DNA from 3 places in the Rheinheimera fenheensis genome. Region 2 is predicted to be linked to each of the others. Evidence: predicted binding sites of a transcription regulator. Region 2 holds the regulator's gene; each other region holds the start of a gene.
What was found. The regulator LexA, encoded in region 2, represses DNA repair genes until DNA is damaged. The targets are predictions, from matches to a motif close to TACTGTNNATATNNACAGTA.

Region 1: umuD (translesion error-prone DNA polymerase V autoproteolytic subunit) is a predicted target of LexA. The motif match lies at 1,722-1,741, and genes of this name have one in related genera.
Region 3: imuA (translesion DNA synthesis-associated protein ImuA) is a predicted target of LexA. The motif match lies at 1,889-1,908, and genes of this name have one in related genera.

The regions. Positions count from the first base shown of each region.
Region 1 covers NZ_JBDPJM010000004.1:183,747-187,028, forward strand. The annotation lists gene ABGI61_RS08210 (hypothetical protein) at 1-1,263, opposite strand, end outside; gene umuD (translesion error-prone DNA polymerase V autoproteolytic subunit) at 1,755-2,186, shown strand; gene umuC (translesion error-prone DNA polymerase V subunit UmuC) at 2,183-3,282, shown strand, end outside.
Region 2 covers NZ_JBDPJM010000001.1:495,730-499,011, reverse strand. The annotation lists gene plsB (glycerol-3-phosphate 1-O-acyltransferase PlsB) at 1-1,106, opposite strand, end outside; gene lexA (transcriptional repressor LexA) at 1,246-1,863, shown strand; gene coxB (cytochrome c oxidase subunit II) at 2,170-3,282, shown strand, end outside.
Region 3 covers NZ_JBDPJM010000003.1:300,459-303,740, forward strand. The annotation lists gene pbpC (penicillin-binding protein 1C) at 1-251, shown strand, start outside; gene rlmC (23S rRNA (uracil(747)-C(5))-methyltransferase RlmC) at 317-1,459, shown strand; gene ABGI61_RS06920 (hypothetical protein) at 1,473-1,787, opposite strand; gene imuA (translesion DNA synthesis-associated protein ImuA) at 1,921-2,592, shown strand; gene ABGI61_RS06930 (Y-family DNA polymerase) at 2,598-3,282, shown strand, end outside.

The DNA of each region.
Region 1 (3,282 bases), on a different contig from region 2:
CGCATCCCTGAGTTGGCAAATAAAATCCTGAAGTTTTTCACCAGTATAGTACGCTACTATTTCGTCCTGTTCTCGAATCAGCAAAGCGAGCTCCTTTTGTTTCTCTACCATTCCTGCCATTTGATAGTCCTGATAAGCTTTCTGCTTATTTTTAAGCTCAATTTCTTGCTCTAACGTTTCAAGCTCACGCTCCTTTTCGCGTATCAATTCGTTAATGCGCTGATAATGCCGCATATTGATAGGTTTCCTGGCGTCTGCATTTCGATGTTTGGCAGCTTCACTTTTTCGCTCATGCTCTGGAGATATTTTGGCTACAAGACCTCTTTCTTGTAATAAATCAAAGTTTATAAAGCCATAAATACTTCTTTGGAAGTTTTCACCAATATTGACTAGCTTTGACTGGCTTAGCTGCTTTGTTGAATTGGATTGTTGCATATCTTTATCAAGAAACATTTTGCTGACTTTTTGAGGAATGGTCTCTTTCTGGCGTCCATTACACCAACCATCAATAAAATAGTGAACGTGCATTCGCACTTCATCGACATGCCCGATAATCGCGATTATCGGAAAATCATCAAAATAGTTATGCAACAACTTCTTAATTGAATTGATAAGGTCATCGACTGACAATTCTCCAGATAATTTCGAGAATCCTTCTGATATTGGGTCTTTGAGTGGGAATGTCAGGATCCCTTCTTGTACTATGGTACTTTTTTGGCTTGGGAAGTTAATTTGTCGCCTGGCAGCTTCAAACCTCTCTAATTGTGTAATCAGACGGGCTGCATTGCACGTTGATGGCAGTGCGAGCAATATTTCCTTAAAGCGTTGTGGTGTTATATCTCCGTTAAAGTATTTTCCAAGCGATACCGAAACATCATACCGAGTTTCGGGAGAAACAACCAAACAAGCTTTCTTCAGTGAGTTTTTTGCGGACGCCAATTTTCTGTTTCGCTCATTTGCGTCACCAGGCTTGGCATAATGTCTGACAATAGCATTAACTATCTCAGCGTTCTTGCCATTAAGCGTGATAGCTGAAAAGTCTTCAATGCTCCCAGTAGGCAAATCCAATTTACTTAAAAAGCTTTCACCAAAATAAACCCTATTGGCCGTAACCAACCTCTCATCCCACTTTAGAGCTTCCTCTTTTGCCGAAACGCTTTGTCCGACAACTCTAAAAGAGTGTGCGAGTGAGGACTTTAACGTATTACCTATTTCAGAACCAACATAATTTTTAGTTTTGAACAGCATCTTAATTTTTTTCACCTAACACCTCGTTATGTTTACTGTGGCGTTTCAAACTCTCAATTGAATTGAGAGACCACTGTAAATCAATCCAGTAAAGGTGTAATTGTTGAAATAAGCTGCATTTTGAAAATGAGCTGTTTTGCCGGCAAAGCCAAATCGCGTCTAGAGATTTGCAAAAATTTTTCTGTCAATTCCATATGCCACTCACAGAGTTGAGACGGCATATTCGAATAAATGTAAAACATGTTTATATTTATGAATTCAGCAGTAACACGTAATGGCCGGCACTAAATGCCGACCATGTTGCCCCCCTAAGAGCACGTCATTGATCCAGTACTGGATCAATAATACTAATTAGCCATTTATGCATTGATCGCATTTGAGCATTTAGATAAGCCCCCTCCGATTCATAGCATCATGCTCCCTCATTATTGGACGCTCAAAATGTCTTATTGGCACTCCAAATAAATCAGATATACTGTATATATGCACAGTTTTTGTAGGCAGATATGTCGATAGTATTTATTGGTAACGCCTATGTGAATGGTCGTATGTCCATCCCACTATTTGTCAGCAAAGTAAAAGCGGGTTTCCCATCGCCTGCACAGGATTACGTCGAGCGCACATTAGATTTAAACGAGCTGTGCATCCGTCACCCTAATGCTACCTTCTTCGTTCGGGTAGAAGGCGATTCGATGATAGAAGCCGGTATTTATGACGGTGACGTTTTGGTAGTCGACCGCTCTATTGATGCTGAGCATGGCGATATCGTCGTGGCAGCGGTGGGTGGAGAGTTTACCGTTAAAGAGCTATGCACCCGGCCGTCATTAATGCTGCTACCGCGCAACCCAGCCTATAAACCGATAAGGCCTCGCAACGGCGAAGAGTTGGATATCTTCGGTGTGGTGACAAACGTGATCCGGCAAATGAAGCGCAAATGACTAACCCTGTTTTTGCCCTTGTCGACTGTAATAACTTCTACGCCAGCTGTGAAAAACTGTTTCGGCCTGACCTAACAGACAAACCGGTCGTTGTGTTATCTAATAATGATGGCTGCGTGGTCGCCCGGTCGAAAGAAGCGAAGAAACTCGGAATTAAGATGGGTGTGCCGGTATTTCAGGTGCGTGAGTTAATCCAGAAACATGGTGTAGTAGCATTCTCTTCTAACTATGCCCTTTATGCTGATATGTCGCAGCGGGTAATGAACACTCTGGAAAGCCTTGCCCCAAGGGTGGAGGTGTATTCCATCGACGAATCTTTCCTGGATTTAACCGGCGTTGATTTTAACCAGAGCCTTACAGACTTTGGCATGCAGATACGAAAGGTAGTGCAGAAGTGGACGGGCATTACCGTCTGCGTGGGTATAGCACCAACCAAAACACTGGCAAAAATGGCTAACCATGCAGCCAAAACATGGCCGAAAACAGGTGGCGTTGTCGATATAACTGACAAAGTGCGCCAGCGTAAGTTATTGGCCCTATTGCCGGTAGATGAAGTGTGGGGTATTGGCGGAAAGCTGACTAAACGATTACAGCAGATGGGTATTAATACAGCACTGCAACTTGCTGATGCTGACCCTGAGTATATTCGTCAGCAATTTTCTGTTGTAGTTGAACGCACAGTGCGAGAACTGAACGGTGAAAGCTGTATTGCGCTGGAAGAGATGGCACCGACTAAAAAGCAGATTGTCAGTAGCCGCGCCTTTGGTGAACGCATAACCGATAAGCAGCAAATGCGTGAGGCAATTAGTGAATACGTTAGCCGGGCTTGCAAGAAGCTGCGCCAAGAGCAGCAAACCGCAAAACACTTAAAGGTATTCTTACGTACCAGCCCGTTTAGCGATAAAGATGCGCCCTACAGCGCCAGCAAAAGTATTGAACTCGACACACCAAGTAGCGACACACGAATCTTTCTTGCCCATGCAATGAAACTATTGGATGGCCTATGGCTAAACGGTTACCGCTATGCCAAAGCAGGAGTAATGCTAGCCGACTTCTACGATCCTGGCGTTTATCAGCCCAGCTTGTTTGATGAGCC
Region 2 (3,282 bases):
TCACGGAATACTGCCGAGTACAGCTTATTGCCACTGAAACTGCGGCGAATAAAAAAAGCGCCGCCACGGCGGAAAATCGGCCCGGCCGGCCAGAAGTTCAGGTTAATACCGGCCGCAATATGCGGTGGTGCCAGGCCCTGTTGGTAAATAACATAACTAAGCAACAGGTAATCCATATGGCTGCGATGGCAGGGCACATACACGATCTCATGGCCTTTTTGTGCCAGGTCGCGCAGCATGTCGGCGTTGTTGACCTTGATACCTTTATACAGCTTGTTCCATAACCAGCGCAGTACTCTGTCGCCAACCCGCAAGGTTGACGAGCGATAGTCAGCAGCAATTTCCAGCAGCAACTTACGTGCCTCTTGCCGGGCGGCCTTTACTGAAATCCGCTTGGCTTTGGCTTCATCTTCAATGGCTTTTTTCAGCGCTGGTGCACCTAACAGTGCATTAAACAACTGGGCACGGTTAACCAGTTTCGGCCCGGTTGCAGCCAGGCGCTGGCGGTAAAAGTGAAAGCGCGACATGCGCAGTAGTTTATGTGCAGTGCTTTCGCCAGCGCCAAACTGCGCTGCCATCATTTTTAACGAGACTGGCCGGCTAAACCGCACCAGCGTATGGCGACCAGAGATCAATACGATCAACAGCTTTGCCAGCCAATTAGGCGCATGGGCTTCGCCTAATAGCCATTTAATACTGTTTTCTTTACCCGGCGCCCGGCCCCATAACAAGGCTACCGGCATTAGCTGGGCGTCCAGCTGCGGGTTAGCCAGGTGGGCCTGCAACAACGCCTGGCCTTGCGCCAAAGCCGTGGTTTTGCCGCGCGGCAGCAAAAGGGTGTGGGGCTTTTCGAGAAATAAAGTGCGTGGATGGGCTTTACCGTCCAGCATGACGTTATCTGCCGGATCAGGCAAGCCGAGCTTTTCGCATATACGCCGCATGGCGGCGAAATCGGCAGCTGATTCTGTAGTGCAAATATAGAACAAGGGTTTAGCTTGCTCTAATGCCAGCTCAGTTACCGGTTGCTCCGGTACTATCTTGTACTTCAGCAGCGGCCACAATGGCCATTTTAATAAGGCTGCAAACAACTTTACCGGCCGAAACATTGCCTTTCTTCCTCAACGAACAAAGTGGCATAGCATAACACGATGGCGTGGCCTGGAAAATTGCCCGCGCTGACTGAAACTTGCATTTGTTACACGCCTGTATATACTCACAGTATTCACTGTACAGGTAACCAGCACTATGAGACCACTAACACCGCGGCAGGCCGAGATCCTGCAACTGATTAAAGACTATCAACAAGACACCGGAATGCCGCCAACACGGGCTGAAATAGCCCAGCAGCTGGGCTTTAAGTCGGCGAATGCGGCAGAAGAGCATTTAAAAGCACTGGCGAAAAAAGGCGTAATTGAAATGATGCCGGGCACCTCCAGAGGCATCCGGTTGGTGGATAATGATGAGCCAGAGCAATTAGGTTTACCGTTAATTGGTAAGGTGGCGGCTGGCCAGCCAATATTGGCGACCGAGCATGTGCAGGACTATTACCAGGTTGATGCTAATTTGTTTAAGCCGCATGCTGACTTTTTATTGCGGGTGCAGGGTATGAGCATGCAGGACATTGGTATTTTAGACGGTGACTTGCTGGCGGTGCATAAAACCAATCAGGCGCAACCCGGTCAGGTTATTGTGGCGCGGGTAGATGAAGATGTCACGGTGAAGCGGTTTCAGCGTGAAGGCACCACCGTATTGCTGCAACCAGAAAATAAAGATTTTGATGTGATAAAAGTAGACCTGCGTGCGCAGCATTTTGCTATCGAAGGCTTGGCTGTAGGCGTTATCCGTAACGGCAGCTGGTTATAAATTGTACTAAGCTCAGTAAGTTATTTCACTCGAGGCGCTGGTATGACCACATGGGTTTGCCGGCGCTTTTGTTATTTAGGGGTTTACAGCCGCCATTATTTGGATAATTCTTAACCCGAATCTGATTAAAAAATAACAACAGGGTCAGATCCGGTTTCAGCGCTAGCCCCGAAACCGATACTTACAATAACAATAATAAACTGATGAAACTTCAGGCATGGGTTCGGTGTGGGTGTGTAAGAACCGTGTAGTACTGTGTACTTAGTTTCTGCAGTTTGCTTTGCAAAATGACAGAGGAGAAGTCCAGTGACGAAAACGCGTTGTCTTCGTTGGTCGCTGCCAGCCTTGCTTTTAGCTGCAACCGCTAATGCAACAGATATGCCTTTGAATATGACCAAAGGTGTAACGGAAATCAGCCAGCAGGTGTATAGCCTGCATATGACGATATTCTGGATTTGTTGCGCTATAGGTGCAGTGGTGTTTGGGGCCATGTTCTGGTCCATTCTACGGCACCGAAAAGCACGTGGCGTGCAGCCGGCTCAGTTCCATGAAAGCACCAAAGTAGAAATACTCTGGACGGCGATACCGGTAGTTATCTTAATCATCATGGCCATTCCGGCGACCAAAACCCTGATTGCAATGGAAGACACCACAGAGGCTGATGTCACTGTGCTGGTGACCGGCTCGCAGTGGAAATGGCATTACAAGTATTTAAACACCGATGTCGAGTTCTATTCCTTGCTGGCGACACCTAAAGAGCAAATCAATAACAGGTTTGCCAAAGGCGAAAACTACCTGCTTGAGGTAGACCGGCCTTTAGTGATCCCTACCGGCAAAAAAGTGCGCTTTTTAATGACATCAGATGACGTGATCCACTCTTGGTGGGTACCGGCCTTTGCCGTGAAAAAAGATGCCAACCCCGGCTTTATCAACGAAGCCTGGACCCGGGTAGAGGAGCCAGGTATTTACCGCGGCCAGTGTGCTGAGCTGTGCGGTAAAGACCACGCCTTTATGCCAGTGGTGGTGATTGCGAAAAACCCTGCCGATTACGAGCAATGGTTAAACGGCGAAGCTGAGCGTATTGCCAAGGCCAAAGCGGAGGAGCAGGAGCTATTGGCAATGAACATGAGCATGGACGAGCTGATGAGCGTCGGTGAGCGCACCTACATTGCCTATTGTGCGGCTTGCCATCAGCCCAATGGCGAGGGCTTAGCCGGCATTTTCCCTGCACTGAAAGGCAGCGCCATGGCGCTGAATGATATACCGGGCCATATAGACATCGTTCTGAACGGCAAAGCCGGTACTGCAATGCAGGCTTATGCCAAGCAGCTGAGCTTAAAAGAAATTGCTGCGGTAATTACCTATGAGCGTAATGCCTGGGGTAACAATACCGGCGAGCTGGTGCAGGCGGCTGATGTG
Region 3 (3,282 bases), on a different contig from region 2:
CGCCGCAGATCCGTTCACCACAGCCGGATCTGATCTATCAGCTGGGCAACACGCCACAGCAGCGGCAAATTGCGCTAAACGCCAGCTTTGATGGTGGCGTAAGTCGGGCGCACTGGTTTATCGACCAGCGGTATATCGGCGCAGTTACACCGGGGGAAACCCTGCTCTGGTCGGCTGAAGCTGGTCAGTTTCAGCTACGAGTGGTGGACGATTTAGGCGGTGTTGCTACGCAGCGTTTACAGGTGCAGTAAAAGCTTATGCTAAGGCGGCAGCTGCGCTAAAATGGCGGTGTTTTTTCTAAGATGTCGGATCTGCTATGTACTGCGCCCATTTTGCGGCTAAACGCTGTCAGTCCTGCCACTGGTTGGATAAACCCTATGCTGAGCAGCTACAGCTGAAGCAGCAACACCTTAAGGCCTTGTTAGAACCGGCAGCAGAGGTTGAGCTGTTACCGCCGGTGGCCTCAGCCGAACAGGGCTTTCGTTATAAAGCCAAAATGGTGGTGCAGGGCAGTAGTGATGCGCCTATATTGGGCATTATCAATGCACAGCGCGAGGCCGTGGATTTAGCCGATTGCCCGCTGTACCCTGCGGCGTTTGCTGCCGCTTTTAGCCTTTGTAAAGCCTTTATTCGCAAGGCGAAGTTATCACCTTATGACATTAATGCCCGCCGCGGCGAGCTAAAATATATTCTGCTTAGCCAAAGCCTGAATAGCGGCCGATTTATGCTGCGTTTGGTCCTGCGCTCGAAGAACTGCCTGGCGTCGATTGAAAAACATTTACCCTGGCTGTTGGCGCAGTGGCCAGAGCTTGAAGTGTGCTCGGTTAACCTACAACCTAAACCGGCCGCGCTGTTAGAAGGCGATGAAGAAATTGTGCTAAGCACTCAACATCAGCTGGCCGAGCAGCTAAATCAGGTGCCGTTGTATTTAACGCCGCAAAGCTTTTTTCAAACCCAGCCAGTGGTGGCGGCCAGTTTGTACCAGACCGCCGCACAGTGGGCAACAGAGCTGCAGCAAGAACAAACCTTTAATGAAATTTGGGATTTATTTTGTGGTGTCGGGGGTTTTGGCCTGCATGTGGCAACGCCAGCGCAGCAACTGGTCGGCATTGAAATTGCCCCCAATGCCATTACCAGTGCCAGCCGCTCGGCAGCAGAGTTGGGGCTTGGCAAGGTAAACTTTCAAGCGCTGGATGCCAATGCCTTTGCCAATGCTGCAGCCAAAGCGCCTGATCTGCTGCTGGTTAACCCGCCACGGCGTGGCCTGGGTGCGACACTGTGTCAGGATATTCAGCGGCTGGCACCACGCTGGCTAATGTACTCGAGCTGTAATGCGCAAACGCTGGCACAGGATTTGGCCCAGCTGACGGATTACAAGTTAGTCAAAGTACAACTGTTCGATATGTTCGCCCACAGTAGCCACTATGAAGTGCTGAGCTTATTAAGCCTTAACTATTAGAGGCCACATAAACTTAGCGATGGCCATCGAGAATACGCACGATTTCTCTACTGTGTTCAAACAGTTCGATAATAGTGCCTTCAATTTGCACGGTGATAATGCCGTCAGTAGCAGGGCGGCTAATTACTCTGGCGCGGCGGTAATAGTCTTCTGCCAGAAATTGGCCGGGTGCCAGTTTCTTCTGCCAGCCAGGGGGTAAGGGTTCACCTTTGGCCAGCTTTTTGGCCAGGCCCGGTGGTAACGGCTTATCTTTATCCGGTTTGGCTTGCACGGCAAAACTCACACTCACGGCTAAAACACATACCAGGGGAATGAAGGTTTTCATCATCATTTACTCCGTTTGTTTTCACCGTTTTTAACATACCAGGCTTAATGCCGGCTTAATTACATGCTGTGCTGCACCACTTGCATCCTGCTAGTCATGTTATATACTGTATTTGTATACAGTAATTTGGTGGTGTATGTCAGCAATTATCGCGCAATTAACCCGGCGCCAGCTGTTATGGCAGGGCAATAATCAACAAGCCGCTTATCAGGCGTTAAGCTCCGGCTTTGCTGAGCTGGACGCCCGCTTAGGTGGTGGCTTTCCGGCCTCTGGCTTAATAGAGCTGCAAACGGCTGCAGGTATTGGCGAGCTGCGTTTAATGCTACCTTATTTAAAGCAGCAGCAGGCTAGTGGCCGTTTGTTGGTGCTGATTGCGCCGCCGGCCGAGCCTTGTGCTGATATGCTCGCCGCTGCCGGTATTGATTTAAGCGCTTTACTGATTATTGCCCCGACCAATAACAAAGACATGTTGTGGACTGCCGAGCAATGCCTGCACAGTGGTTGCTGCGCTTCGGTACTATTGTGGCAGCCGCAGCTAAACCTGGCGCAGGCGCGGCGTTTACAACTGGCGGCAGAGCAGGGCGCCGCCAGTTTAATTGTGCTGCGAAAACCGGCGCAGTATTTAAGCCTGCCGGTAAATTTAAGTCTGGCGTTAACTGCCAAAGCGCAAGGCCTTAGCGCTAAGGTGCTAAAACGTAAAGGCGGCTGGGCTGGCGAGGTCATCGATATCAGCATGCAGCAGCACTGGCCGGTGCTGTGCTTAGCTGACAGTAGTGCTGCCACCGTTTTAACGGCTGTTGCAGGTTAGCCGCTATGGCGCTGTATTTGTATTTACAGTTTCCATCGCTGCTGGTCGATTGTGTCAGCCCGCTGCCGGCTAAGGTACCGCTGGCAGTAGCCGATGCGCAGCACCGTATGGTGCAGTTAAACACAGAGGCCGCAGCATGTGGCATTAGGCTGGGGATGTCGCTGGGCACGGCCGCCGCGCTCTGTGCGGATTTGCAGCTGCTGCCGTACCAGGTAGATCGGCAACAGCAGTTGCTGCAAAGTGTGGCGCAGCAGCTATATCAGCTGACAGCCGATATCGCGCTGGACCCACCGGATGGCCTGTATTTACGCCTTTGTGCCATGTTAAGGCTCTACCGCGGCCTTAACGGCTACTGGCAGGTGCTTTATAAGGCACTGCAGGCGCTGGGTTATCGCTATCAGTTTAGTTGTGGCACTACACCACTGGCCGCCAAATGCCTGGCGCGGCAGCAGCTTAACCTGTTAAGTGCCGATAGCACCGAGCTTAGCGCAGCACTAAAACGCAGCCCGCTTGTGGCGAGCGAGCTGAGCCTGCCAGCGCAGCAGCAGTTAAAACGGTTGGGTATTACTACCTTAGGGCAGTTGCTGGCGCTGGCGCCGGCCGAGCTTTCGCGCCGCTTCGAGCCTGAGCTGTTAAGCTATCTGGGCCGGCTTAACGGCGATTTTTATCATGCACTTAATTATATTCAGC